DNA from 2 places in the Lysinibacillus sp. NPDC097214 genome. Region 1 is predicted to be linked to the other one. Evidence: riboswitches for the same ligand, from Rfam matches in the RefSeq annotation. Region 1 holds a riboswitch; the other holds the start of a gene.

The links. A riboswitch is a leader RNA that binds a small molecule or an ion and turns the genes downstream of it on or off. The one in region 1 is predicted to bind FMN.
Region 2: another riboswitch for FMN. It lies ahead of ACQKMI_RS09800 (ECF transporter S component); the one in region 1 lies ahead of ribE (riboflavin synthase).

Annotation. Positions count from the first base shown of each region.
Region 1 is NZ_JBNNSS010000002.1:494,957-498,378, reverse strand. It holds gene ACQKMI_RS06225 (ABC-F family ATP-binding cassette domain-containing protein) at 1-336, shown strand, start outside; gene ACQKMI_RS06220 (SDR family NAD(P)-dependent oxidoreductase) at 429-1,187, shown strand; FMN riboswitch at 1,525-1,650, shown strand; FMN riboswitch at 1,776-1,901, shown strand; gene ribE (riboflavin synthase) at 2,095-2,733, shown strand; gene ribB (3,4-dihydroxy-2-butanone-4-phosphate synthase) at 2,763-3,392, shown strand.
Region 2 is NZ_JBNNSS010000003.1:533,073-536,494, forward strand. It holds gene ACQKMI_RS09795 (RNA polymerase subunit sigma) at 1-515, shown strand, start outside; FMN riboswitch at 852-1,040, shown strand; gene ACQKMI_RS09800 (ECF transporter S component) at 1,264-1,851, shown strand; gene ACQKMI_RS09805 (sodium-dependent transporter) at 2,025-3,371, shown strand.

The sequences.
Region 1 (3,422 bases):
CGTACTGTTTTAGGGAATTTTTTATTTACTGGTGAAGATGTGTTTAAAAAGATATCTGCCCTCAGTGGAGGTGAGAGGGCGCGAGTAGCATTATCGAAACTCGTATTGCAAAAAGCTAACGTGCTTATTATGGATGAACCAACTAATCATCTTGATTTATATAGTAAAGAAGTATTGGAACAGGCTCTTTTAAATTTTGAGGGAACACTTTTCTTTATTTCACATGATCGATATTTTCTTAATAAGCTAGCACACAAAATGGTGGAGCTTTCCCCAACAGGCATGAGTATTTTTAAAGGTAATTACGAAGATTATATGAAAATGAAATTAAACTAAGATCATAAACATGGAAAAGCAAAGAGGACCACCGATTGAGAAAATATTTATGATTACGTAAAAAATATAAAAAGCGAAAAGAGGAAGTTAATATGACAAATGAAAATCGAATTGCAGTTATTACAGGAGCAGGTAGTGGAATTGGTAGAGCAACTAGTATTAAATTTGCTGAAAATGGCTATAAAGTCGTGTTAGTTGATTTTAACGAGAAAACTGGAGAAGAGACTCTTAAACTAGTTCAACAAAATGGCGGTGAAGGGATAATCGTTAAAGCGGATGTTTCTAAAGTAGAGGATGTTCAGAATTATGTACAGCAAGCTATAAACACATATGGCTGTATCGATGTATTATTCAATAACGCTGGCATCATTCAAAAGTTTGCACCATTTACAACGGTTGAATTGGAAGAATACGATCGTCTTATGGATATCAATGTAAAAGGTATTTTCCTAGGTATGAAATATGTCATTCCAGTAATGGAAAAACAGGGCAAAGGGTCGATTATAAATACTGCTTCATCTGCGGGTATTCGTCCAGAGCACAGTATTGCTGTCTACTCCGCGAGTAAACATGCAGTAATCGGTTTAACGAAAGGTGCAGCAATTGAATATGCAAATAAAGGTATTCGTGTGAATGCTGTGTGTCCAGGTGGTATCGTTACTCCATTATTCCATAGTGTTGGTGAAACACTTGAAAAAACAGGATACGTACCAGAAGAAATGTCACGTGTACGCATGGGACGCCATGGTGAAGCAGAAGAAGTAGCAGAAGCGGTCCTTTTCTTAGCTTCAGATAAAGCAAGCTTCATGGCTGGTGCTGTTGTCTCTGTTGATGGTAGTTTGACTGTATAATTTAACTTCTTTCAGCGGGTGTCCACCCACCTGCTGAAATAGAGGAACTCAGTCTAAGAGCGCCACGCCCTGTGGCATTACCGAAATGACCGACATCGTGTCGGTACTTAGCGGGCCTAAGCACAAAGTCGATTCCGGACGCAATTATGCCGAGGCATAATTGATATGTCTTTTTAAACAGCCACGCCTTTGGTCTTTTATAATGACCAAAGGTGGTGGCTGTTTTTATCTGACATTGAGACTTGCGAAAGCGACATTAGTTAGAGAAAAAATTTTTATTAAGAATTATCTGGATAAATTAATCAAGTAGTGTTATCGTAAGAAATAGTTAAATAAAAATATCCTTCAGGGTAGGGTGAAATTCCCAATCGGCGGTGATGAAGCAATTCAAAGTCCGTGAGCGCAAGCTGATTTGGTGCAAATCCAAAACCGACAGTTATAGTCTGGATGGGAGAAGGGTAAAAGTAAGAGCTTTTTAAATTCACTTGAGTTTATAAGGTTTATTTGAGTATGCTTTTATGTAAACTGCTTCCCGTCGTTTAAGTTGGGAAGCTTTTTTGTTTTATTTAGCTAACGAATTGAATAGCAGTAGTTCTTCGGGGTAGGGTGAAATTCCCAATCGGCGGTGATGAAGTAATTCAAAGTCCGTGAGCGCAAGCTGATTTGGTGCAAATCCAAAACCGACAGTGATAGTCTGGATGGGAGAAGAACGATGAGATGTAGCCTAGGGAAAAAATTTGTATCCTTAAGGTTTATTTGTTGACGTCTTATTTATATGAACTCCCAAACCCCTTTAATCAAAGGGGTTTTTTGTTTGAACAGAAATTTTTGAATAAGGGAGGAGGTACATAGGACTCCGAAAGCGGAAGAGAAAAGCTTGGACCAATGAATGAAAGTGGGTGAATAAATGTTTACAGGAATTGTTGAGGATATTGGCACCGTAAAAACCTTGCAAAGCGATCGACAAAGTATGAAAATCACCGTTATTTCAAAGAAAATGGTAGAGGATGTAAAGCTCGGGGACAGTATTGCGGTCAATGGTGTTTGTTTAACAGTCATATCTTTTAATGATCAGGAGCTTACGATGGATGTAATGCCCGAAACGGTAAAGGCAACAAATCTACAGCAGCTAACAATAGGAGATCCGGTAAATTTAGAGCGCGCTATGTCAGCGAATGGGCGATTCGGTGGTCATTTTGTATCCGGACATGTAGACGGAGTAGGGAAAGTAATACGAAAGCGGCCGTTAGCAAATGCAGTCTATATTGATATAGAGCTATCAAAGGAGTTAACGAGCTTCTGTATTCCAAAGGGCTCCATCACAATTGACGGAACGAGCTTAACACTCTTTCATGTCGAGAAAAATAGTGTCACAGTATCACTGATACCCCACACATACAAGGAAACAATTTTAGGGTTGAAGAAGATGGGGGATCTTGTCAATATAGAAACCGATTTAGTAGGAAAATACATTTTGCATCAACTTAAGTGTGGACAGAAACCGCCGACCATTACAAGAAACTACTTAGCTGAAAACGGATTTTAATCAACATTATTGAACAGGAGGTGGCGATATTGCTACATTCGATTGAAGAAGCAATTGAGGATTTAAAACAAGGGAAGATGATTATTGTAGTTGATGATGAGGACCGAGAAAACGAAGGGGACTTATTAGCGATTGCAGAATTTATGGCGCCTGAAACGATTAACTTTATGGCGACCTATGGAAGAGGTCTTATTTGTACGCCGATATCACAGCAGCTTGCACAAAAATTAGCATTAAAACCTATGGTTAGTATTAATACAGATAATCATCAAACCGCATTTACCGTTAGCATAGATCACTTAGACACAACAACTGGAATTAGCGCCTTTGAACGGGCAATGACAATACAAAAAATGCTAGAGCCACAAGCGAAAGCTGCAGATTTTCGTAGACCAGGTCATGTCTTCCCGTTAATAGCAAAGGACAATGGTGTATTAGAACGTAGAGGACATACGGAAGCTACAATAGATTTGGCAAAGCTTTGTAATAGCGTTCCTGCAGGAGTTATATGTGAAATTATGGGCGACAATGGCAAAATGCTACGCTTTAATGATCTCGTTAAATATGCAGCACAACATCGTTTAAAAATGATTTCCATAGAAGCATTGGCAACATATCGCCGTCAACAAATAATGGAAGAAAAAACAATGACTATATAAAAAAGGCTATCACCAAAAGTTGGGGGAAGT
Region 2 (3,422 bases), on a different contig from region 1:
GGACTTTACAAGATACATTCTCAGACTCAGAGTATAAAAGTATTGAATTTGAAAAACCTGACGGTACAGCAAACGCGCTTTCCAAAGAAGAAGAGACAAGTAAGCAAATGGCATTAACAAGCTCAAATCATTTTAATTATTATTTATATAAAGATGAAAATGGCGCTGAATATTTATCACCTGATTCTCGTAAAACCTTTTCCACTGTAACAGAAGCTCTTACCGATATGCGAGTTAAAAATGATGATGCATATGTTCCAGTCATACCGGAAAATATAACATACACTGTGAAAGAGGTAGCGGAAGGTGTTATTGTTACATTTGACGAACCGCTCGATTTAACGACAATGGACGTGACTCGTGCAACCCAATTAATTGAAGCAATGATGCTTACTGCTGCGAGCTTTGATCAACAAGTACGGCTAGACAATATTGTGCAGGAGAGTTGGGAAGGATTTGATTTGAAAAATTTCTTGCCAAAGCCTGTAGGAGCCAATAAACGATATATGCCATAAATAGCATAACAACAAATAAATGAACGTCATTTTATAAGTTAATTTTTTGGAGCATTCTCGCCACTGCATGTGCGTGAATGCTCTTGTTAGTTTATCTTACTTTAACGGGCAGTAAGACAACGTTAGGTGGGAGATAAATGGCCGGTAAAAGCTCAATTGGTGTAGATTGCTGATCAAAGAGGATGAAAGAAAACCCTTGCCGATTAAAGTTTTACTTTATGAGGCTATTAGCGAGTGTCTGTAAAACATACAAGTTTAATCGGATTTTTTTAAGCAAAGCTATTTACTTTTCCTTCATAATTCATTATAGTAAGGCTATGAAACAAAAAAATATTGATTCATCTTCGGGGCAGGGTGAAAATCCCGACCGGCGGTAATAGAGTTGTAAATCGCTAATGTCTTTCATTAGCTCGAATGATTTACTAAAAACTCTTCAGCCCGCGACCTGTGCAAATAACTTTTTGCATGGCTGACTTGGTGCGATTCCAAGGCCGACAGTTAAAGTCTGGATGGGAGAAGATGGAGGTACGATCGTCATTTATTGTTATGAATTTAGCTATGTACGAGCGTTTTTTCGTTGTGGATTTCCACAGTGGAAGCTCGAAAAATAGTTGATTAGTGGCGTTCTTTAATCATGCCTATTCTCCCTTATGCTCTTTTTGCATAAGGGTTTTTTCATAATAATAATTGTTGAGGTCGTAACCTTTCTTCTTGCGGGATTGAATCAGCAAAGAGGAGAGAGTTTTCTATGAAGAAAAATGTTAAACTTCAATCGTTTATTACGATTGGCATGCTGAGCAGTATTTCGTTTTTGTTAATGCTTTTTAATTTCCCTATTCCGCCATTTCCGGCGTTTTTGGAAGTGGACTTCAGTGATATGCCAGCATTACTTGCAGCGATCACAATGGGACCTGTAGCCGGTATTTTAGTAGAATTCTTTAAAAATGTGTTGGACTGGATTTTCTCAGGTACGCCAACGGGAGTACCGGTAGGACATATCGCGAACTTTGTAACAGGTATTTTATTTATTTTACCAGTTAGCTTTGTTTTTAATCGCGTCAAAACAGTTAAAGGTCTTGTCGGAGGTTTAGCTGCTGGAACAATCATCATGGCAGTAGGAATGAGCATTCTAAACTATGCAGTATTTTTACCTATGTACACTTACTTTTTAGGTATGGAACCTGTTGTAGGTGACTCACTATATAAAATGATCATAGCTGGTATCTTGCCGTTTAACATTGTGAAGGGTATTTTAATAACGATCATCATGGCATTACTATTCACAACAATGCGTAAATGGATTCATCATCAGCGTTCGATGTATATAACAAAATAATTTAGATGAAACCTCGAGCTGTTAAAAGCTCGAGGTTTTTTATATAAGATGCATTGAATGATGGGAAAATTGGATATTATTGTGCAAAAGTAACAGCTAGAATTAATCTAGTCTAGTTTATTATTTTCATGTAGAATAAGGAAGAGTTTAGAATGTTAGAGGAGTTTGAAGAGATGAGCGAAAAAAAGAGTCAGTGGTCTAGTAAACTAGGCTTTGTTTTAGCATCGGCAGGAGCTGCAATCGGGCTAGGGGCAATATGGAAGCTGCCATATGTTACTGGACAAAGTGGTGGGGGAGCGTTCTTCCTAATTTTTGTTCTATTTACATTGTTGATTGGTTTACCGATGTTATTATCAGAATATATTTTAGGTCGTGGTACTCAGTCCGAGGCTGTGACTGCATATAAAAAAATTGCACCGACGAAAACAGGCTGGGCTTGGGTTGGTCGTATGGGTGTGCTCGGCTGTTTTTTATTATTAACTTTTTACAGTGTTGTGGGAGGTTGGATTTTTATATATAGTGGCCTTGGTGTGACTGGGGCTGTTATTGATCCTGCCAATGACCCTAGTGAACTATTTGGTAAAATTGTAGGGACACCTTGGATTACATTACTAGGTTTAGGATTGTTTACGCTAGTAAATGTTCTAGTCATTTCACTTGGCGTGCAAAATGGTATTGAGAAGGCCAATAAGTGGATGATGCCTCTATTATTTATTATGTTTATTGTGCTTGTTGTGCGGGCTTTAACATTAGATGGAGCAATGGAGGGGGTTAAATTCTTCTTGTTTCCTGACTTTTCCAATATAACTGGTAAGGCTATATTAGAAGCGTTAGGGCAGTCCTTCTTTGGCTTAGCGGTAGGGTTTTCTTGTCTTGTGACGTACAGCTCATATTTAAAGAAGGATGTAAGCTTACCGAATTCTGCGGGCTCTGTTGTTCTTCTCACTGTGCTTGTATCGTTTTTAGCAGGATTAGCTATTTTCCCTGTTGTATTTGCTTTTGATTTGGAACCAGCATCTGGACCAGGCTTATTATTTATGGTTCTGCCAACAGCGTTTAGTCAAATGCCATTTGGTGAAATATTCTTGGCGATGTTTTTATTATTATTTTTATTCGCAACGCTAACTTCTTCCTTCAGTTTATATGAAATTATCGTAGCGGCATTTATTGAGAAAGGGCGTATGTCTCGTTCTGCATTGACAATGCTACTAGGCGTAGTAGTCTTTATTGCGGCTATTCCTGCAGCTCTTTCATCAAGTACATTAGCGGACGTATCAATCTTTGGAAAAACAATTTTTGATGCAACTGACTTTTTAGTGTCTAACTTAATGCTTCCCTTGGGTAATTTATTGATTGCTATCTTTATTGCGTATGTAGTTGATAAAGAATTTGTGAAGAAGGAATTGTTAATAGGAAGTAACATGGGGCAGGGGTTCTATTCAACGTATCGTCTTTTGATGTTAATAGTAGTACCCACGGTAATTATCGTTGTGTTTGTAAATATGCTATTGCAATACTAAAGGTAGTAGGTTGCGTTCCATTTAAGGAATGCAACCTACTTTTTTTATGGG